3 regions of the Sporosarcina beigongshangi genome follow, and region 2 is predicted to be linked to each of the others. Evidence: predicted binding sites of a transcription regulator. Region 2 holds the regulator's gene; each other region holds the start of a gene.
What was found. Region 2 encodes CtsR, which represses protease genes until heat stress. Its sites were predicted from a motif close to ATGGTCAATAAAGGTCAAACA; they were not measured.
Positions count from the first base shown of each region.

Region 1: clpP (ATP-dependent Clp endopeptidase proteolytic subunit ClpP) is a predicted target of CtsR. The motif match lies at 4,283-4,303, and genes of this name have one in related genera.
Region 3: R2B77_RS07285 (ATP-dependent Clp protease ATP-binding subunit) is a predicted target of CtsR. The motif match lies at 2,956-2,976, and genes of this name have one in related genera.

Region 1 covers NZ_JAWLIR010000032.1:70,613-78,567, forward strand. The annotation lists gene R2B77_RS14285 (NUDIX hydrolase) at 4-486, shown strand; gene rapZ (RNase adapter RapZ) at 483-1,373, shown strand; gene R2B77_RS14295 (gluconeogenesis factor YvcK family protein) at 1,378-2,355, shown strand; gene whiA (DNA-binding protein WhiA) at 2,392-3,336, shown strand; gene R2B77_RS14305 (HPr family phosphocarrier protein) at 3,362-3,619, shown strand; tRNA gene R2B77_RS14310 (tRNA-Arg) at 4,125-4,196, opposite strand; gene clpP (ATP-dependent Clp endopeptidase proteolytic subunit ClpP) at 4,387-4,986, shown strand; gene R2B77_RS14320 (glutaredoxin family protein) at 5,170-5,397, shown strand; gene R2B77_RS14325 (sugar-binding transcriptional regulator) at 5,660-6,691, shown strand; gene gap (type I glyceraldehyde-3-phosphate dehydrogenase) at 6,784-7,791, shown strand; gene R2B77_RS14335 (phosphoglycerate kinase) at 7,928-7,955, shown strand, end outside.
Region 2 covers NZ_JAWLIR010000031.1:56,894-64,848, forward strand. The annotation lists gene R2B77_RS13710 (ATP-dependent Clp protease ATP-binding subunit) at 1-599, opposite strand, end outside; gene R2B77_RS13715 (protein arginine kinase) at 782-1,870, opposite strand; gene R2B77_RS13720 (UvrB/UvrC motif-containing protein) at 1,860-2,414, opposite strand; gene R2B77_RS13725 (CtsR family transcriptional regulator) at 2,445-2,915, opposite strand; gene R2B77_RS13730 (hypothetical protein) at 3,105-4,787, opposite strand; gene R2B77_RS13735 (hypothetical protein) at 4,924-5,109, opposite strand; SAM riboswitch class I at 5,271-5,378, shown strand; gene metH (methionine synthase) at 5,478-7,955, shown strand, end outside.
Region 3 covers NZ_JAWLIR010000010.1:24,927-32,881, reverse strand. The annotation lists gene R2B77_RS07300 (pyridoxamine 5'-phosphate oxidase family protein) at 1-99, shown strand, start outside; gene R2B77_RS07295 (C40 family peptidase) at 497-1,105, opposite strand; gene hpaB (4-hydroxyphenylacetate 3-monooxygenase, oxygenase component) at 1,390-2,817, shown strand; gene R2B77_RS07285 (ATP-dependent Clp protease ATP-binding subunit) at 3,009-5,132, shown strand; gene R2B77_RS07280 (Rpn family recombination-promoting nuclease/putative transposase) at 5,672-6,634, shown strand; gene R2B77_RS07275 (hypothetical protein) at 7,034-7,381, shown strand; gene R2B77_RS07270 (hypothetical protein) at 7,406-7,942, shown strand.

The DNA of each region.
Region 1 (7,955 bases), on a different contig from region 2:
CAAATGCAAAAAATCGCAAACTTAGTCGTTGTGAAAGACGGTCAAGTATTATTATTAAAAAAACCACGTCGCGATTGGTATGTAGCGCCCGGAGGAAAAATGGACCCTGGCGAGTCGGTGTATGAAGCGGCAGTGCGGGAGTTTTTAGAAGAAACGGGTACCGAAGCTGTTGAACCACATTTAAAGGGCGTTTACACAATGGTTATTATGGATGATGCTGGACAGCGCGTTTTAGATGAGTGGATGCTCTATACATTTATGGCACGTGATCTAATTGGAATTCCATTTGAAACGACAACAGAAGGGGTGCTTGAATGGCATCCTGTTGAAAGCTTACAAACCCTTCCAATGGCAGAAGGAGATCGAACAAATTTATTGTTTGCCGTCACGCAAAAGGGCATCCAGTATGGTACTTTTTTTTACACGGAAGACTTTAAATTGTTGAAGGAAGAAATTCAGCGATCAAAGGAAGGTGATGGACTATGACGGAAATAGAAACACCAAATAGCGATGTGGAAATTGTCATTATTACAGGCATGTCAGGTGCAGGTAAGACAGTAGCGATGCAAAGCTTTGAAGATCTTGGGTTTTATTGTATAGATAATTTGCCTCCTGAATTATTAGTCATGTTCCTTGACCTTATGATGAAGTCGGAAAATCGTATGAGACGCATCGCGGCCGTTATGGATACGCGGGGCGGGGACCTTTTCGATTCGCTCATTGGTGCGCTCGATGATTTGCTTCGGATGGAAGGTGTGTCTTCTCGTATTTTATTCCTCGATGCAGATGATGAGACGCTCGTTCGGCGCTATAAAGAAACGAGACGCTCGCATCCTTTAGCGGAGGGGGGATTACCACTAGAGGGAATTCGCAAAGAACGCCTTTTGCTAACAGAATTGAAAGGTAGGGCTCGCTCTATTTATCAAACGTCGGGCTTGAAGCCAAGGGCATTGCGCGAAAAAATTATGGCCGAATTTTCTACAAAAGAAGGCGCTGGCTTTACTGTAAACTTCATTTCATTCGGCTTTAAGCATGGTATGCCGATAGATGCTGACGTCGTGTTCGATATACGCTTTCTACCGAATCCTTTTTATATTCAGGAGTTAAAGGTGCAGACGGGACTTGATAAGGATGTGTACGACTATGTGCTGAAGTGGAGCGATACACAAATCCTCATTGAAAAGTTATCCGATTTGTTTAAGTTTTTAATTCCGCAGTATAAAAATGAAGGCAAATCACAAGTTGTCGTCGCATTCGGTTGTACGGGAGGGCAGCATCGCTCAGTCACGCTAGCCGAATTTTTCGGAGCGAGATTTAAGGATGAATACCGGACGCTCATAACGCATCGAGATATTGAAAAGAGAAAGGAATGACATCATGTCTCGATCCGGTAAATTGAAAAAAGTAGTTGCCTTCGGTGGCGGAACCGGATTGTCTACGTTATTGCGCGGTTTAAAAAGTCATCATATTGACTTGACGGCAGTTGTGTCTGTAGCGGATGATGGAGGAAGCTCGGGTAGACTTCTTGACGAATATGATATTCCCCCACCGGGTGATATCCGTCAGGTCATGGCAGCGCTTTCAGATGTTGAACCCCTTATTGAAAGGATGTTTCAATACCGTTTTTCGTCTTCGGAGGATTTGAAAGGGCATTCACTAGGTAATTTAATGCTTGCTGCGATGACGGATATTACAGGTGATTTCGCACGTGCTATCGAGCAAATGAGTCGCGTGCTGAATATTAAAGGAAAAGTGTTACCGGCTGCCAATCAACGGATTACATTGCATGCTGAATTGGAAGATGGCACAATTGTAACAGGAGAGTCTAAAATTCCGGTATATGGTCGGAAAATCCGCAAAGTGTATATGTCACCCCAAGAAGCTGAGCCACTTCCCGAAACGGTCGATACAATTATGGGAGCGGACTTACTTGTTTTTGGTCCAGGTAGTTTGTACACAAGCATTTTACCGACAATACTCGTTCCAGCGATTCGTGAGGCTGTTCTAGCATGTAAGGCAAAAAAAATATATATTGGTAATTTAACAACACAAGCAGGAGAAACGTATCGTTATACGGCATCAGAGCATGTCCAGGCATTATATGATCACGCAGGTGAAGCATTCCTCGATGCGGTATTATTGAATGGTGCCGATATTGCAGCGCTGTTAGGCAAGAAGGAGCAAACGGAGCCACCGTGGTCTGTTATTAATGATTTGGAGAACATTCAACGACTTGTCCCTGATGTCATTGTGAAAAATATGGCATTGGTGAATGGCAAAAATGTGATGCATGATTCTGAAAAAGTTGCAAATTTGCTCATGGATTATATAGATAGTGCTATAAAAACGGATTAGACGTGATCGTCGCCGGGAAAGGGGACTTGAAAAATCATGTCTTTTGCTTCAGAGACAAAGAAAGAAATGACGCAGATTGAGGCAGATGATTGTTGTATAAAGGCGGAGGTTGCGGCTTTCATTAGAATGAATGGCGCACTGTCCTTTTCAAATAAACAACTAAGCCTAGATGTGCAAACTGAAAATGCTGCGATTGCAAGGCGTTTGTATTCAAATTTAAAACGCTTGTATCCCTATAAAGTAGAATTACTTGTTCGGAAAAAAATGCGTTTGAAAAAAAACAACGTATATATTTGTAGAATACGGGATGGTGCTAAGCCGCTTCTGGAAGATCTACTCATTTTAACGGGAACATTTCAATTTAAAAATGAAATATCACCCGAAATCGTAAAAAAGAAATGCTGTCAGCGTGCTTATTTAAGAGGTGCTTTTCTTGCGGGTGGTTCGGTGAATAATCCCGAGACATCCTCTTATCATCTTGAAATCTTTTCGATTTACAAGGAACATAGCGAAGCGCTCGTAGAATTGATGAATAAATATCAGCTCAACGGTAAAACGATTGAGCGCAAAAAAGGTTATATTGCCTATTTGAAGGAAGCAGAGAAAATATCGGACTTTCTAAGCATCGTCGGCGCGCATGTCTCGTTGATGAAATTCGAGGATGTACGGATTATCCGTGATATGCGCAACAGCGTAAACAGGCTTGTGAACTGTGAAACCGCAAATTTGAATAAAACAATTGGGGCTGCCCAGCGCCAGGTTGAAAACATAAAATTTATCGAGAGCACAATAGGATTAGGGCAATTGCCAGATAGATTACAAGAAATCGCGAGACTACGTGTGGACAATCAGGATATTACATTAAAAGAACTTGGCGAATTGGTTTCAGGCGGGGCGGTAAGTAAGTCAGGCGTGAACCATCGTTTAAGAAAAATAGAGGAAATTGCAGAAAATCTCCGTAACGGGGGCATTGGAAGCTGACAAATAGATAGGAGTTGGGGAATACATGGCAGAACAAACAGTGGAAGTAAAGTTGAAATCAGGATTACAAGCAAGGCAAGCAGCACTTTTTGTCCAGGAGGCAAACCGTTTTACAGCGGATGTATTTTTGAGGAAAGAGAATCGTCAAGTTAATGCGAAAAGTATTATGGGGATTATGAGCCTCGCAATCGCGCGCGGCACATCTGTCACACTCATTGCTGAAGGCATTGACGAGGAACAGGCACTAAGTACACTTTCGGTCCTTGTTGAAAATGAAAAATAAATAACCATCCCAGCCGTTTTCTTATCGTCATACGATAGTTGGAGACGGTTTTTTATTTTGGGAAGTGCAGCCATTTGAAGGAGTGTGCAACCAAAGTGAGCAACTGTGCATCCATTTAGTCAAAGTGTGCAACCAAGGTGAGCAAATGTGCAACGAAATCGTCGAAGTATGCAACCAATTGGGTGGAGTGTCCAACCAAAGTGGGAGAGTGTACAACCATTTTGTCAAAGTGTCCAACAAAGGGCGGAGTGTGCAACCAAAGTGAGCAAATGTGCAACCATTTCGTCAAAGTGTGCAACAAAGGGTGGAGTGTGCAACGAAATCGTCGAAGTGTGCAACCAATTGGGGGGAGTGTCCAACGAAAGTGAAAGAGTGTGCAACCATTTCGGCAAAGTGTCCAACAAAGACGGAAATCTAACTTATTCACTCCCAGCTACAAATGAATAATACTTTTGTAAACAATAAAATACCCGTCATTGCGTACGTACACAATGACGGGTGAGAATGCCCTCGGCGGGAGTCGAACCCACATTTCAAGCTTCGGAGGCTTGCGTGCTATCCATTGCACCACGAGGACTCAATATGCATAAACTGCCTTGTAGCAGACAAATTCCATTATACTAATGCAGTCAGCCGAATGCAATAGTTATTTTAGAAGCGTTATATTTGACCTTCGTTGACCATACTATGTATGATAAAATTACAGTTGAAGCACATCTATGTTTCAACAGACTGAAAACACTATCCACCTTGAAGGAGGAAATGGAATGAATCTAATACCTACAGTAATTGAACAGACGAGTCGTGGGGAGCGGGCTTATGATATTTATTCCCGCCTATTGAAAGACAGAATTATTATGCTTGGTAGTGGAATTGACGACAACGTTTCAAATTCTATCGTTGCGCAGCTTCTTTTCCTTGAAGCTGAAGATCCAGAAAAGGATATTTCAATTTACATTAATAGCCCAGGTGGAAGTATCACAGCTGGTATGGCAATTTATGATACAATGCAGTTCATCAAGCCGGATGTTCAAACAATTTGTATCGGTATGGCAGCTTCAATGGGGGCATTCCTTCTTGCAGCGGGTACGAAAGGGAAACGCTATGCCCTTCCAAATGCAGAAGTGATGATTCACCAACCACTTGGCGGCGCACAAGGTCAAGCGACAGAAATCGAAATTGCTGCAAAGCGTATTCTTTTCCTACGTGAAAAACTAAATGGCATTCTTGCAGAGCGTACAGGACAGTCGATTGAAGTACTTGCAAAAGATACTGATCGCGATAACTTTATGACTGCAGAACGTGCAAAGGAATACGGTTTAATTGACCATATTATCGCACGCAGTGATATGAAGGAAGTAAAATAATTATAATGAAGCCGATCTGCTTATGGGTCGGCTTTTTTAATTTCAAAACTTAACCATCGCTACCTAGCACCGCAGCGACTTCAATGGAATCACTAAGTTCACTTTATATGAAGCAGTATCTTGTGCACACCACACATTCTTCATCTATACTAAAAGTATATTAAATTTCTAGAGGTGTTTCCAATGCATGTCACATTTTACACAAAACCAAACTGCCATCTTTGTGAGGAAGCAAAAGCAATGATGAAACTAGCGCAGGAGGATTTTCCACTTACGTGGGACGAAATTAATATTGAAATGGACGATGTGAGTCATGAAAAATATATGCTAATGATTCCAGTTATTGAGAAAGACGACTCAGTATTATTGTATGGTGCAATTGGTTATATAGACGTCGTTGGTTTATTTTGAATTCAGCAGAAAGAAACTACCTTTGTAGGTGGCGGAATGAATGCGGTTTTGTTCCCCTATTTAGGGGATGCCCAAATGCCCGCCGAATTCAGAGAAAGCCTCCGGGCGTAATTGATTTTGAAAACAAAACGTTATTGTTGATTAGTGACAGAAGATAGTATACAATTAGGTTGTAAATATTTTTTTGTTCTACGTGGGACATTTTTCAGTTCTATGGGACGACATATGTCCTTGTGACTGAAAGGAGGAACAATTGAACACTATGATGGAAGCGCAAAGGCAACTCGTACCTGAAATGATGGAGCTTATGCAGCAAAGATACCGAATATTGAAGTTCATCAAAATGTCGGGTCCAATCGGAAGGCGTCCACTTGGTCAGATTGCTGGTCTTTCAGAACGAGAAACACGAACGATGATGGATATTCTACGGGCTCAGAATCTTATTCATGTGGCAAAAGAAGGTGCCTCGATTACAGTTGAAGGTAACACAGTGTTACAAACGCTTGAGTCTGTTATGGAAGACTGGTCGGGTCGCGCATCGCTTGCTAAAAAGCTAACGGAGTTTTTAGGCATTCGCTCTGTCAAGGTTGTTTCTGGTAATTGTGATATGGACAGTGACTCTACTGCAAAAAGTTTGTTAGGCATGGAGGCGGCGAAACAATTCAGCTCCAAAATTGGAGAAGGCAAAATTGTAGCCGTTACTGGTGGGAGTACAATTGCAGCGATTCCCTCGCATATCGAAAAATTTAGTGACACAACGGATCAGTTTTTTATCGCCGCGCGAGGCGGTGTCGGAGACGATATCGGCTTACAGGCAAATGTAATCGCAGCTTCCTTCGCTGAAGCGTGTGGGGGAACGTATAGTACGTTTTATTACCCAGAGTCGTTAAGTGAAGAAGCGCAAAAAGCATTTCGCAATGAGCCGTTTGTTGTGAAGATGCTTGCCCTTTATGAAACTGCGGATTGTGTTCTTCATGGAATCGGAGATGCTCAAACGATGGCTGTCTTGCGTAATTCGCCAGACGAGGAACAGCAATTGCTTCAAAAAAATGGAGCTATTGGTGAAGCATTTGGTTATTATTTCGACAAAGATGGTAATGTCGTTCATCGACTTCGTACAGTTGGTATTCAGACGAGCCATTTAGAGCGAGTTCCACTTATCATTTCGGTGGCTGGTGGAGGTAGCAAAGCAGAAGCCATTTTGGCTTATATGGCAAGCGCACCGAAACAAACGATTTTAGTTACAGATGAAGGTGCGGCAAATGAAATGCTGAAACTGCTCATCAATAAATAATTTTTTAGGATTAAGGCTTTAATTTTTAGGGAATAGGTAAAAGTGGATAAATGTTTTAAAAAATATAAAAAACTACTCGGAGGTAATTTATTATGGCTATGAAACTTGCAATTAACGGATTTGGACGTATTGGGCGTAAAGTATTCCGCGAGGCTTTGCAACAAGAGGAAATCGAAATCGTTGCAATCAACGATTTAACGGATGCAGCAATGCTTGCACACCTTCTGAAATATGACTCTGTACACGGTGTTAACGATGCAGAAATCAGTGCTGAAGGCAATAGCCTAGTTGTGAACGGTAAAAATATTAAAGTATACGCTGAAAGAAACCCTGCAGATCTACCATGGGGAGAGCTTGGCATAGATGTTGTTATCGATTCAACAGGCGTATTCACAGACCGCGAAGGACTTAACAAGCACATTGAAGCGGGCGCGAAACGTGTTATCTTGTCAGCTCCGGCAAAAGGCGATATTCCAATGCTTGTTATGGGTGTTAACCATGAAACATACGATGCTGCAAATGATACAATCGTATCGAATGCATCATGTACGACAAACTGTCTTGCACCAATTGTAAAAGTATTGAACGATAAGTTTGGTATCGAGCGCGGTATGATGACAACTGTTCACTCTTATACAAATGACCAAAAAATCCTAGACTTGCCACACAGCGACTACCGTCGTGCACGTGCAGCTGCTGAAAACATGATTCCAACAACTACTGGTGCTGCATCTGCAGTAACAAAAGTTATTCCAGCATTGGCAGGTAAATTGGATGGTATGGCAGTACGTGTACCAACACCAAACGTTTCACTAGTTGACTTTGTTGCTGATCTTAAACAAGACGTAACAGTAGAAGAGGTAAATGCTACTCTTAAAGAAGCATCTGAAAACGAACTAGCTGGCGTTCTTGTTTACAATGAATTACCACTTGTTTCAAGAGACTATAACGGCAACACAGCATCTTCAACAATCGATGGCTTGTCAACAATGGTTCTTGCGGATAACATGGTAAAAGTTATTTCTTGGTATGACAACGAATCAGGTTATTCTGCTCGTTGTATCGACCTAGCGCTTTATATGCACAGCAAAGGCCTATAATTATCAGCGGGCACTTTCGCTGATAATTATAGCCAATAAAATAGATACCGCTTATAATAAAGTTGGGTAAGAGGAGCGGGGGATTACCCCGTTCCTCCTTTTTTTGAGAACAATACTTTTGAAGGAGGCATGTTTCATGAAGTCGAAAAAGACGATGAAAGACT
Region 2 (7,955 bases):
CGACGTGCCAGCACTTCAATCACACGTGTAATTTCCGTGCTACGTCCGATGACGGGATCGAGCGTACCTTCGCGTGCAATTTCTGTTAAATCGCGTGCAAGACTGTCCAATGTGGGTGTTGATGCTGAATTTGCAACACCTTGACTGCCCGCCGAGCTATCATTGCTACCGAGCAGCTGTAGCACCTGTTGACGCGCTTTGTTCAAGCTGACTCCTGCATTGTTTAAGACACGCGCTGCAACCCCTTCACCTTCACGAATGAGGGCGAGTAAAATATGCTCCGTACCGATATAGGAATGCCCTAGCTTGCGTGACTCATCTACCGATAATTCAATGACCTTTTTAGCCCTCGGCGTATAATGAACGATTGGACCGACTTCCTTTGACCCTGCACCGACAAGTTTTTCCACACCTTGCTCGATCGTTTCAAAGCTAACATCTATCGCTTCAAGCGCTTTTGCGGCAATGCCCCCGCCCTCACGAATCAGTCCAAGTAAAATATGTTCTGTTCCGATGGATTCGTGTTTCATCCGAATCGCCTCTTCTTGGGCAAGTTGCAACACTTTTTGTGCGCGCTGTGTAAATCGATTAAACATCATATTCAGTCCTCTCCTTCTCTTTATATAATCAATCAAAGTTCTCATTTATAAGAGGGGATGAAATGTATCCTCTTTTATAGGTATTCAACCGGACATACGAGAACTCCTTTATTCTCCAAATCGACTTTGACCATCTTTGACTTAACTTTACTAAAGTGAAATAAAATGCGCAAAGTACCTGCTCATTCTTCCTTACTTTTTTCTGCCGAAGCCGATACACGCTCGGCATGGAGTCGTTCACGAAATAGTTTCGCTCTAAATATATCCCGTTCTTCCTGTGATAATTCCACATCGGCATATTGCTGTAAAAATCCTGTTTGCATAAAAATCAGTAGTTCATTCAAAATGGACATGTCTATATCTTCAATAATACCAATATCGATGCCCAATCGAACATCTGACAAACAGCGCGCTGCCTCGCCCGACGGCAATAGACGAGCATAGCTAATTGTACCGAGCGAACGGAAAACCCTGTTTTCGAGTGCAATTCGTGATTTCGCCAATAGCAATTCACGTGAATTCCGTTCGTGGGCGATTAAACGCGATGTAATATTGCCTAAATCGACAAGGATTTCCTGCTCCGTTTTTCCAAGTGTCGTCTGATTCGACACTTGATATACGTTGCCAGGTGCCTCGCTGCCTTCACCATAGCTCCCTCGAACGACCATACCGAGTCTCGAAATAGCTGGGATAATACGATCAATTTGCTTAGTCATCGTGAGAGCTGGCAAATGCATCATGACAGAAGCCCGCATACCCGTTCCTGTATTCGATGGGCAACTTGTTAAATAGCCAAAGTCCTCATCAAACGCATATGGCAATTCTTTTTCTAGGTGATCATCTACGCGGTTCGCCTGATTATAGGCGTCCTCGAGCTGAAGCCCCGGGTAGATACATTGGATGCGAATATGATCCTCTTCATTGACCATGACGCTAATGGTTTCATCCTGCGATAGAATGACTGCCCCTTGACGATCTGGATTAGCCAAATGCGGGCTAATTAAATGCTTCTCAACAAGTACTTGACGCTCAAGTGCCGGAAGATCCGCCATTTTCGTATAGGTATACGAACTTTCATCCGAATCGAGCAGGACACCAGCAACAGCCTTATCGACAGCCATTGCATCCTCCTCTTTAAATGCAATCGGAAAATGATAACCCGTTAGGTTGCGAGCTAAACGAATCCGCGTTGACATAACAATGTCAGAATGCTCGCCATGAGCCGTCATCCAACCCGTCACCGCATTGCGCATGAACTTTTCAATCGACATCGCTCGTTTCACCTCCATTGGCAAGGTGTTGCTTTAGTGTATTCGCCTCATCACGTAAAGCTGCCGCTTCTTCAAAATGCTCCGCCTCGACAGCTGCTTGCATTTTCACGCGAATCTCTTCGATTTTCTTTTTAACCGCATACAATTTATTGAATGACACTGGAATTTTCCCTACATGAGTTGAATGACCATTGTGAAGCTTTCTTAATACATGCGGTAATTTGCCACGGAATGTGTCGTAACATGTTGCACAACCAAATTTGCCGATTTCGAGAAACTTTTGGAATGTTAAGCCACATGATGGGCATTCAAGTCCGATTTGTGAACTATCACGCGCTTGCTGCTGTGCTTGAAATGGGTCCGTCCCGCTAAACCAATGTGACAGAAATTGTTGAATGGACAATGGTTCCTGGTTTGGGTCGAAGTGGAATGCCTGTGTTTGGAAAGCACATTTATCACATAAATGACGCTCCACCAAACCGGCTACACTTTCCTGCGTAATAATGACGGAGGCTGGTCGTTCCTTACAATTTTCACATATCACACAATCACCTCATTGTAGTTAAATTGGCATTCAATCTAGTTGCTCATAAATAAGCGTTACGAGCATCGCCTGTAAAATGCGAGCCCGAAGAATATCACGTTCTGGAAGCGGCTGATAGAGTGTTGCACGATCGACTGCGGCTAAAATAAGCCTCGATTCACGCTCCGATATGACATCCTCCTCCATCAACCGATAAACAATATCTTCAGCCATTGTAAAGGAGACTCCCGTTCGAATTCCTTCTAAAATATGTTCAATCAATTCTTTACGCGAATTGGTCTGCACTCGAAAAATCCGAATATATCCACCGCCACCGCGCTTCGATTCAACCGCGTACCCACGTTCAACCGTAAAACGGGTTTTAATCACATAATTGATTTGAGAAGGAACGCATTGGAATTTCTCTGCAACTTCGCTGCGCTTAATGACAATTGCACCTTTCTGTTCTTCTTCGATTATGGCCTTTAAATAACCTTCTATAATGTCAGAAATATTTCGCATGTCCTCACCTCTTTCATCCGGGTGATAAGCCGTTGACTTTGACTATCTTTGACTTAATTGTACATGACGCACCGATTAATCTGCAATTGAAAAGCACTATACTTCAGCAGTATCGGCGTGAATAAGTGACATTTAATCATCCAATTAAAAACAGAGCACAAGAGAAATTCCCCTGTACTCCGTTACATACTATTTCATACTGCTATTTGTCAATGCTTTCACTGGTAAGAATAACTCACCTGTCTCTATATACGTAATCGCCAATTGATCGCCCTCTTGGATATAAATAGCAAGTGGCACTGTTTCAGACGACACGCTAAAGTTCCGTCCATCGGCAGCCAAAAACGACACTACCGTAAAGTCACCGACACGCTCCTTGAAAACACGTACGACAGTCACCGACGCTTGTGCCTCTTCAGCGCCCGAACTACCATCGACAGTACTTCCTCCGCGTTGAAGTGCCGTTTTATACAATTTCAGCGCTTCGTTCGGAGTATTTCCATACACCGATATTTCCGGATTCGCAGCAGATACGATGAAGTAATTTTGCAAGAAGCCATTCGAATCGAGCACCGGCGTTAACCAACTCGCTTCCCCGTAAAAGTTGTACAGTACAGGCATTTCACCAGACCATTTCTTTTCGATAAATTTCTTTTCAATAATTTGAAGAGCACCTTGCGAATCCATGTAGGACTCTTCCAGATTGCCCGTGTAATACGTCGCTTCACCCGTCCGACCATCCGTTAAGGCATAACCAAGCATCGAATCGACACCCTCTTTCGGACTTGTAAAATCAGTGAAATAATACATATGACCATTTTCGTCGAAAATTGGACTCACATTCGCTTCCGTTCCTTCATCCGAAGGCAGTTTCACATCTTTTTTCCCGAATACCGAGTTCCAGAATCCATGAATGTAGTTACCAAAATAACTGTTTTGCAGGCTAACCGCCTCAGGAGAAACTGCACCGTCAATAAATGCTGGTACATCCACAAGTGCATATTGCTTCATATCACCTGTTGCCGGATCCGCTACAACTACCCCTTGTACATCAAAGCCGTCACGTGCTGAAATAAAGTTCCCGTATGTGCGAATATAATGCGGTTTCCCCTCATCATCAATTTCCAGCTGGACATCCCCGTAGAAAATAAGATGTGGCATTTCCATCCGCATATGACGCTCTACTTGCTTATGGAAATAGGACGACGGCGTATAAGCCATTTCAGCCTTCACGAATTTCGGATTGTCTGCCGAATCAGTCGCACTCATCGTGAAATAGCCTGGTGTCGTTTTCCCAGTCCACCATTTGAAAAGACCCGAAAATTCAACAGGTGCGATGTAGACAAAATCCTCGCCTACTTTTTGAATTTGCAGATTACCAAGTTCATAATAACTCGTATTCGGCACTTGGCCGAACGCTTTTTTCATCTTATTGCGCGCAAACTTCGGCGGTACGCTTGCCGGTGTTTTTGTTTCATCAAACGCTTTGATTTCTACCTGCTGATCCATTTCAACTGCCTTATATTTTTCATTGGCATTGAATAATGGCGCGCTCAGAATATAGACGCCAAACGCTAAAGCCCCTAAAAATAAAACGATCTTCAGTTTGCGATCTTTACTCCCCGCAACAACCGCACCTAATAAAGTCACTACGAGCAACGGCCCCCATAAAGACGTCCAGTTGCGATCCATATTGGTTAGATAATAAAAGACAAACACGATGATTGTGCTTAACACAGCAGTGCTTGCCATTGCCGCAACCTTGTTAAACGGGACAGCCACTTTCGTCTCCTTTGTGTTCAACACAAACGGGACAATAATTAAACTAGACACAACCCCTGTAATGATTGAGAAGATAAGTAAATTAACCATCTAAAACACTCTTTTCTATTACTAAGATTTTTTCCATAGCTTTTATACGTTTAAACGATGGAATCGTTTCACTTTTTATGAAATTGATTCGTGTTTATATGAAAAAACGCTAGCAAAATTCGCTAGCGATTTCTTGTCATTTATTCTTTTCTTCGTCTTTTGGAAATAAAAAATAAGTTAAAATCCCACTGACAGCCATCGCACCTAACGTAATATAAATGCGAGACATAGGTGGAACACCTTGGTGACTTTTATTCAACATCATAATACTAACTGTCCCAACAATCATCATGATCGGAATAATATATGTAAAAGCTCTCAACTCGTTCACCTTCTGTTTATCATATTATCTCCATCTTACCACAGAATTTCTAGCATTCTGCAAAGGACGACTTGACGGAAGCAAATTATAACGTTATGATGATTTCAATTATTCGATCAATACTTCATTGACGAAAAAGTTTACTACAACTGCATACTATATTCTTATCAAGAGAAGCAGAGGGAACTGGCCCTATGAAGCTTCAGCAACCTGCCGAAAGGACTGGTGCTAATTCCAGTGGGATCTATCCATGATCCTGAAGATGAGAAGGGACACCTACGTATACTCGTAAAGCCTTCTTTTGAAGGCTTTTTTTATTTTCTTAAAAGCTACAAAATACTTGACGGAAAGAAAGAGAGTGATTTGCGATGCCGAAACATCCTATTGAAGAACAACTACAGAAAAGAATACTCATTATGGATGGCGCGATGGGGACCATGCTACAAAACGCCAACCTTTCTCCCGAGGATTTCGGCGGCGAAGAATACGATGGCTGTAATGAGTATTTAAATATTGTAAAACCCGATGTCCTAGATCGCATTCATCGTGAATATTTAGAGGCTGGGGCAGATATTATTTCGACGAATACATTTGGTGGTACGCCAATCGTTTTGGATGACTATGATTTAGGTGAACAAGCACATGATATTAACTTCCATGCTGCACAGCTTGCTAAAAAGTGTGCGGAAGACTTTTCTACTCCTGAATGGCCGCGTTTCGTTGCAGGTGCAATGGGACCAACGACAAAAACATTATCTGTTACAGGAGGAGCTACATTTGATGGTTTAACCAATGACTTTTACATACAAGCAAAAGCATTGATTGAAGGTGGCTGCGATTTGCTATTGATGGAAACGAGCCAGGATATGCTGAATGTCAAAGCTGGCACACTCGGTATAAAGCGTGCATTTGAAGAAACAGGGAAAGAATTGCCCGTGATGATTTCCGGGACAATTGAACCTATGGGGACGACATTAGCAGGTCAAAGCATCGAGTCATTTTATATTTCAATCGAGCATATAAAACCTCTATCTGTTGGTCTGAACTGTGCAACAGGTCCAGAGTTCATGACAGATCATCTCCGTTCGCTATCAGAGTTAGCAACTAGCTATGTCAGTTGTTATCCAAATGCTGGTCTCCCAGACGAGGAAGGTCATTATCACGAATCACCTGAGTCTCTCTCTAAAAAACTACAAGGCTTTGCTGATAAAGGTTGGTTAAATATTGTTGGCGGCTGTTGCGGAACAACACCTGAGCATATCCGTGCTATTCGTGAAGTCGTAGCTGATAAAAAACCTCGTCAAGGTCCCGAAACTGTTCATGGTCATGCTATATCAGGCATTGAGCCTTTGTTGTATGACGACTCTATGCGTCCGCTATTAATCGGCGAACGAACAAACGTCATAGGTTCTCGGAAATTCAAACAGCTGATCGTTGATGGCAAATTTGAAGAAGCATCCGAAATTGCGCGTGCACAAGTAAAAGGTGGCGCACACGTCATCGATATTTGTCTAGCTAATCCAGATCGCGACGAGCTAGAGGATGTCACGAAATTCATGAAGGAAGTCGTCAAAAAAGTGAAAGTGCCTCTCGTCATTGATTCCACAGACGAGAAGGTAATTGAAGAGGCTTTAAAATATTCACAAGGGAAAGTGATCATTAACTCCATTAACTTGGAGGACGGTGAAGACCGCTACGATGCTGTACTGCCACTGGTCAAAAAGTTCGGGGCAGCTGTCGTTGTTGGAACAATCGACGAACCCGGAATGGCGGTTACGCGTGAACGAAAACTCGAAGTTGCACAGCGTTCCTATGACCTTCTCGTCAATAAATGGGGACTTGCGCCGGAAGATATTATTTTCGATCCACTTGTTTTCCCAGTCGGCACAGGAGACGAGCAATACATCGGATCTGCCGTAGAAACAATTGAAGGCATTCGTCTCATTAAAGAAAAAATGCCACGCGCACTGACAATTCTCGGTGTCAGTAACGTATCATTCGGTCTTCCTCCTGTCGGTCGTGAAGTATTGAATGCTGTGTATTTATATCACTGTACACAGGCAGGGCTTGACTACGCAATCGTCAATACGGAGAAACTAGAGCGTTATGCTTCTATCCCCGAAGCGGAAATTAACATGGCCAATGATTTACTATTCAATACAACGGATGAAACACTTGCCGAGTTCACTAATTTTTATCGGGGCAAGAAAAAAGAGAAAACAGAGGACGATATCCCGAAAACCGTTCCTGAACGCCTGAGCTATTATATAGTCGAAGGTACAAAAGAGGGCTTAATCCCTGACTTAGAAGCTGCTCTTAAGATGTATGATGCGCCCCTCGACATCATCAATGGACCTTTAATGGATGGAATGGCCGAGGTTGGACATTTATTCAATACGAACAAACTAATTGTTGCCGAAGTACTACAAAGCGCTGGCGTAATGAAAGCATCCGTGGCGTTCCTCGAGCAATTCATGGATAAAGCTGAGGGTGACACAGGTAAAGGGAAAATTGTTTTGGCGACTGTTAAAGGCGATGTCCATGATATCGGGAAAAACTTAGTAGAGATTATCTTAAGCAACAACGGTTTTACAGTTGTCGATATCGGTATTAAAGTAACACCTTCAACACTAATTGACGTCATTCGCAAAGAAAAGCCCGATATTATCGGCTTGTCTGGACTACTCGTTAAATCTGCACAACAAATGGTCATCACCGCTCAAGACTTTAAAGCAGCAGGCATTGATTTGCCGATTATGGTTGGTGGGGCTGCACTGACCCGCCGATTTACGGACACAAAAATCGCCGCAGAGTATGACGGTCCAGTGCTATATGCTAAAGATGCG
Region 3 (7,955 bases), on a different contig from region 2:
GGTCCAGAGGATGCAAACCTTGCCATTTTGAAAGTAACGCCTAACGCAATTCGTTTGATGAACAAAAAGGGTGAAGAACCAACAACGATTGAGTTATGAGGTGAGAGTACCGGTATTCGAAACCGGTACTCTTATTTTTATGTTTTTTTTAGAGAGTGACACATTTGCAATTGAGTCAGTCATATAAATTGCTTCAGAAGTAATTAACTCTTTGGATGGAATGCACGGAAAAACATTTACATGATGATGAACAGGGAATGCGTGAATTATTGGACTGTCTATTTTAGGACAACTACATATTTTAGACGAATTGTTTGAACAAGTATATGTTCCAGCAGCTGTTTATTAGGAAATAGTTCATTTGGATACGTTGCTAAATATCGGTTTGCATATTACTAAGAAGCTATACCAGCTGGCCCGGTTCAATCTAATGAGTTGTAGGTAGCCATCATATGTAGAAAAGCTCAGCCTTAGCAGATGGGGCTGAGCTTTTTGTTTACAATCGTTTAAAACTATGAAATTTCGATTTCCAATAGCTGTTGTCTAAGCTTGTTACTTGTGATTTTTTGCCTCCAGCATGGACGAACTTATTATTGCCAATGTAAATACCGACATGCGAAATGCCTTTACGATATGTATTTTGGAAAAACACCAAGTCACCAGGCTTAGGGGAGGTCACTTTCTTCGTTTGTGCAAATTGGCTAAGTGTGGTGCGCGAGATATTTTTTCCGGATTTTTTGTAAGCATATTGTATAAATCCACTACAGTCAAACCCCCTAACCGTCGTCCCACCGAATACGTAAGGTATACCTATTAGCTTCATCGCTTGATCAACAACTTTTGGGGAAGCGGTAGCTGTTGTTTTCTTTTCAGTTGTCGATTTACTATTTTTCGCGGATGTTTGTAAAACTTGTTTTGGATAGAGTATGTCTGATGATAAGTTATTCCATTTTTTTAAATCAGATACGGACACATTGTTTGATTTTGAAATAATCCAGAGCGACTCTCCAGTTTTGACCGTATGTGTACTTGCTTCTGTGTCAGTCGCTGTGATTCCGAAAGCTAAAGAGCCTGCCAAGATTAGTGAACATGTTAATTTTTTCATTATGTATTTCAACCGCCTTTTCTATGAATCATTGATTAGTCAATGACTATATATCTAATAGTAGGGTACTACCTAAATGAGTTCAACAGCAGTTCGATTACAAGTTCATTACACATTCGTAAAATTAACGGGATATTTTGGAGTCATATCCATAGTTGTGAAGGATTTGATGAATAGATAATAAAATGTTGCCATTTCGTAACAATCAATAAGGAAAATTAATATTATAAAAAATAGCGAAGTGGCAAGAGTCTACTGATAAACCAACCGTTAGGAGTGTCTATATGCCGGCAATTACAGGCAGTGACTATATCAAACGAATCGATGAGCTGCAAACAAATGTCTGGGTAGATGGGCAACCCGTGACAGGAAAGATTTCCAAGCATCCTGCCTTCAAGGGAATTATTAAAAGCCAAGCTGCCCTATACGATTTACAGCATGCCGCTGCAAACATGACGTATCCATCCCCGACATCAGGACTGCAAGTAGGCATGTCATATTTACAACCATCAACTATAGAGGATTTAGTGAAAAGGCGGGCGATGGTCCAGCAGTGGGCGCTGTCGAACAACGGCATGATGGGTAGAAGTCCTGATTATATGAATACCGTGGTAATGGCGCTCGCCTCATCTGTGGATTTATTGAAGGGAAAAGAGAACTGCTTTCCTGAAAACATTGTGTCGTTTTATGAATATGCGCGCGAAAATGATCTGTCTATGACCCATACGTTCATCGACCCGCAAGTCAATCGAACGCAATTCTATTTCGAAGATGAAAGGGAGCCGATTGCTGCCAAGGTAGTAGAACGAAATGAGGCGGGACTCGTCATTAAGGGGGCACGATTACTTGCAACTCAGGGCGGGATTACTGACGAAATTGTCGTCATTGCAACAGGTGGCGTGAATGATGCCGCCAATGGTTTCGCCTTTGCAATCCCCAGTAACACCGCGGGGCTCAAATTCGTCTGTAGAGAATCATTTGTCGGAGGTGACTCGACATTTAACTATCCATTGAGTTCGCACTATGAGGAAATGGATTCGATCGTTGTATTCGATAATGTCTTAGTACCTTGGGAGCGCGTGTTTTATTATGACAACATCGCAGTGGCTAACAGTTTTATGACTTGTAGCTCGTATCAACCGTTTGCATTGCATCAGGTCGTTTCCAGACAAATTGTGAAAACAGAATTTGTGTTAGGCGTTGTCCAATCCATCATCGAGACTATTAATATCGGCGAATACCAGCATGTGCAAGAGAAGGTGACTGAAATCATCGTCGCGCTGGAAACGATGAAGGCGTTGGTCATTAAATCGGAAGTCGAAGCCGAGCTAGACGAATGGGGATGGATGCGTCCTGATCGAACAACGCTCCTAATCGCCATCAACTATTTTCCACGTGTCTACCCACGATTCACCGAAATCATTCAGCAGCTAGGTGCTAGCGGGTTGATGTCGATTCCAACAGAGAATGCCTTTCAGTCCAGTGTTCGGGAGGATTTAGACCAGTATTTGCAATCAAAAGCTAATAATGCTGAGGACAGGGTAAGGATTTTCCGTTTGGCATGGGATTTGACGATGAGTGCATTTGGGACGCGCGAGACGCTGTATGAGCGGTTTTTCTTTGGTGATCCGGTCAAGTTAGCGGGGCAGCTGTGCCATGATTATGATAGGGAGTTGTTTGTGGGGCGGGTGATGGGGGTCTTGGGAATATAGAGGAATAGGGCTGTCCATAAAGTCAATGAAAATTGATTTTATAGAAAGCCCTTTTACGTTTACGAATAAATGGCAGGCTACACTCAAAACGAAGCAAGTTACTTGAAAGTCAAAATAGGTCAGTATATACTACAATCAAAGGTTAAATATAGTCAAAGTCAATTAAAGATAGCAAAAGGGAGGAAATAGATATGCAATGTCAACATTGTGGTCAAAACGAAGCAACGATGAGTTTGAGATTTCAAGTGAATCACCAAGGCATGCAACTCAACTTATGTCACGGATGCTTTCAGGATATTCAAGGTCAATTGACTGCTGGGAAAATGCCGTCATTTAACAACGAGGCACAGCATTTTTCTCAAGCAAATGGTGGTCAACAGGCGAGAACACAAACGAGACAAGCACAAGATAATCAAGGCACTGGCCTATTAGATCAGTTGGGCAAAAATCTTTCAAATGAAGCCAAAGATGGACAGATTGACCCAGTTATCGGACGTGACCAAGAAGTGAAGCGTGTCATTGAAACGTTAAATCGAAGAAATAAAAATAACCCAGTCCTCATCGGAGAGCCTGGGGTTGGTAAAACAGCTATTGCTGAAGGACTTGCAGTGAAAATCCACGAAGGCGATGTCCCTGTGAAATTGATGAACAAACAAGTGTATTTATTAGATGTCGCTTCACTCGTAACGAATACGGGTATTCGAGGGCAGTTTGAAGAACGGATGAAACAATTGATTGAAGAACTTCAGACACGGAAAGATGTCATTTTATTCGTCGATGAAATTCACTTACTCGTTGGGGCAGGCACTGCAGAAGGTTCAAAAATGGATGCCGGAAATCTTTTGAAGCCAGCTTTAGCGCGTGGCGGCCTACAATTGATTGGTGCAACGACGTTGAAAGAATACCGTCAAATTGAAAAAGATGCTGCGCTCGAGCGCCGCTTCCAACCGATTATTGTGAAGGAGCCGTCCGCGGAAGATACGATTCTCATCCTAAATGGCATTAAGGACCGTTATGAAGAATTCCACGGTGTGCACTATCCGGATGAAGCGGTAGAAGCTTTTGTCAATTTATCACAACGGTATATCCAAGATCGGTTTTTACCTGACAAAGCAATTGATTTGATGGATGAAGTCGGTGCCCGTTTAAATCTTGCACAGACATCAGCCGATTCAGAGTCCATCGGAGTACGTCTCAATGAAGTGATTCAACAAAAAGAGCAGGCGGCGGAAAAGGAAGACTATGAAAAGGCGGCAAATTTGCGTTATGAGGAAATTCAATTACGAAAAAAATTAGAAGAGGCAAAACAAAGTGGAGACCTAGAACATGGGGAAGTGACTGTTGCAGACATCGAGTTAATTGTAGAAGAGAAAACTGGAATCCCTGTGACAAAACTACAAGCAGCAGAACAAGCGAAAATGAAAGGTATTGCGGATAGCCTTGGCAAAAAGGTCATTGGTCAAGCAGAAGCGGTCGATAAAATTGCAAAAGCCATTCGCCGTAGCCGCGCTGGGCTCAAAGCGAAAGACCGTCCGATTGGGTCATTCCTATTTGTTGGTCCAACAGGTGTCGGTAAAACTGAAATTACGAAAGTGCTCGCGGAAGAGTTATTCGGGTCACGTGATGCGTTAATTCGTCTCGATATGAGTGAATATATGGAGAAACACGCGGTATCCAAAATTATCGGTTCGCCTCCAGGCTATGTTGGGCATGAGGAAGCCGGTCAATTGACAGAACAGGTTCGCCGCAATCCGTATTCGATTTTACTGCTCGATGAAATTGAAAAAGCGCACCCGGATGTTCAAAATATGTTCCTGCAAATTATGGAGGATGGTCGTTTAACTGATTCGCACGGTCGCACCGTCAGCTTCAAAGATTCGGTCATCATCATGACAAGTAACGCCGGAACGGGCGACAAAAAAGTCAGCGTTGGGTTCAATCAAACTGTACATGAATCCGTCTCGATGCTCGAAACACTAGGGAATTATTTCAAACCTGAATTCCTCAACCGTTTCGATGCAATTGTCGCTTTCAATGAACTGACAGAAGAAAATCTACTTGAAATCGTTGACTTAATGTTAGTAGATTTGCAAGCAACCATTGAAGAAAATGATATCGACATAACAATTTCAGCAGATGCAAAACGTGCATTGGTCAAACTAGGTTACGACAAACGCTTCGGTGCAAGACCGCTGCGCAGAGTGATTCAAGACAAAATTGAAGATCCATTAACGGATTTAATATTGGAAGAAGAACAGATTGAAAAAGTTCACGTAGATGTTGTGGCTGAAGAGATTGTTGTAAGCATAGTCTAATGTAATTTGGCACCCCTGGAAATGAATTCAGGGGTGTTAACTGCGTCTATATTCAATAAATATAGCCCGTATTCACATCATACTAGGTGAATTTTTGGAAATGCCACAAAGTCTCCATATGTAAGCGTTTTGAATTTGAATAAATTGTGAAATGATTCACATAGCACATTTCGATGATGAAAAATAGAGTACACTAGATATAACAACAAATATGGAAATCGAAAAGGAGAATGCACTATGTGGGTAGTCACAGTATTTGAACAAAAATTTGTCCGAATCTTCGAGTTTACTGATCAAACAGAAGCAAAACAAGCCCTCGCACGTTTCCAAAAAAATGCTCGACTTTCTTTTGTAGCGTAAAATCAAATTTCATGAAAAATCCCTTTCCGAGTATGACTGGAAAGGGATTTTTCGGTTTTTAAATTATTCACTAAGAGATCATTTTCTTTCAGTTGATAGATGTCTAATGTTTGAACGGGTGTTCGTATTATGATATTATTAATGTAATAGTCTAAAAACTTTCTGAGGGAGGTTGTAAAATGGTTGTTGAATGGGTCAGGGAAGAAAAAATACAGTATGATGAAAATTTGGTAGACCAGGACGGTTTGTGGAAAAAAGTAATTGGGGAGTTATTTGAAGACTTTTTACTATTTTTTGCTCCAGAATTGTACGCACAGGTTGATTTTAATGTCGAGCCAGATTTTTTAGACAAGGAATTGTTCCAAGAAGTCTTAGATAAGAAAAAAGGCAGACGTTTTGCGGATCGGTTGGCAAAAGTTCGTTTAAAAGACGGAAAAGAGCAATGGATTCTTGTCCATATTGAAGTACAAAGTAAAAAAGAAACAGATTTTCCTGAACGAATGTTTCAATATTTTTATCGCATCTATGATCGCCATCAAGAGAAAATTGTCGCCATCGCCGTCCATACTTCCTCTAATCAGAGCGATATACCTGAACGTTTTGAGTACGATTATTTTGGCAGGCAGCTATGTTATTCTTATAAAAATTATCGAACAGAAGCTTACACCGACGAGGAACTCGAGCGGTCGGATAAGCTTTTCAGCAAAATCGTATTAGCAGCAAAAGCACTGCATCAAACGAAAGATGAAGCACACCAACGCTATCTTTTCAAACGAAAGCTAATGGGTGAACTTATCCGCAACCAAAATTATTCACGCACCGCAGTCCAAGTTGTTTTTCATTTTATCGATTACTTGTTACAATTACCAGAAGCGTATACAAAACAGTTATCCGAAGACATTCGACCAATGATTAGAAAGGAGACGGAGCTGATGGAGTTATACAATAAAGAAAACGCTTCCCCGACGATACTGAATGCTTTTGATTTGGAGTTAGAAAAGGGGATAGAACAAGGAATAGAATTTGAAAAAAGAGATATCACAAAGAAATTAATTTTGAAAAATATGGCACTTGAAACAATTGCAGAGATTACTGAACTAACATTGGAGCAAGTAAAAGAGATTCAGAAAACATTGAACTAAACCGAGTAATAGTGAATGTAGATAGATAAAAATAAATCTGCTCTAACAGAAGTATTAGGGAAGAAAGTTATGAATTAAACTATGACAATTTTGTATAAGTTTATCGAAAAGGAATCTGCTCGTTCACGATTGAACGAGCAGATTCCTTTTGGCATTTTCTATTTTCCTACGCAAGTTCCTCTATCTTTATTATTCTTTCCAAATCCTCCGATGTAGCCTAAGACTTCTTTTTAGTTTTGCATCATGCACTTCATTTTCAATTGCGTGAAAAATAAATTTCACCACTCTGTCCACTTTTCTGAATGCAAACTCTATATATAGGGTGAAAGGCATCGTTCGTCTAGGCAAAAGACATCGTCCTTTCTTAAAAAAAACGCATTCAACAGAGAAGGAGTCATGATGAATTTATTAATAAAAGAGTCGCCACTTCAAGTGCTTCCATCACTAGCTATTCAAGTTGGATTGAATGAGGCCATGGTGCTCCAGCAGCTACATTTTAGATCGCTTATTTCGAACAATGTGCGAGATGGGTATAAGTGGGTTTACAAAACATATGAAGAGTGGGAAAACGATGAATTCCCATTCTGGTCTGTCGATACGATTAAAAGAGCAATTCGTAGGTTGGAAGACAAAGGGTATAACGTTGCGATTACTTCGTATAATCGGATGAAAATGGACAAGACAAAATGGTACCGCATTAATTATCAAAAGCTTCAGAAACAGGCACAACATCCATTGGTTATGTGAAGGAAACAGGCATTCTTCACAACATTGACTGGCAACAAGAAGGGAGGGCATGACACGGTAACTGTACAAGAAGTGCTTCAGTTAGCGATTGAAATAGACATGATTCACTTGGCACATCGAACTTTTTGGGCAATCACCAATGGGAAAGTGAGCGTAGAAGACGATTCCAAACAGCTAGAAGCCATCCACTATGACGAGGAAGCAATTGAAGAAATGGTTGCGCAAAATAAGTTAACCATCGGCAAAATCAAACTGTATGTCGCGCAAACAACAAAGTCTAATCTATTCGCCTCTTATTATAGTAAAAATGTCTTAGAGGCACACGCACTTCACCAGGAGTTGTTCCAAGAGACACCGAAACGATTGATGAATGCCTCGAATTTAATGCAAAAGCTCTTTCATTTCAATGAAAGGAGTACCGCAGACATTTTATACTTCCATCGTAAAAACGTTGTCGCCTATCCGTATTATTTGGGACATGCTAGGGCGGGTGAGCGGGTGAGCGGGTGTTGGTGGAGATGTAGGGGCTCTCATCTATTAAATAAACTATCCCAAAATTGAAACGTTTCATCTT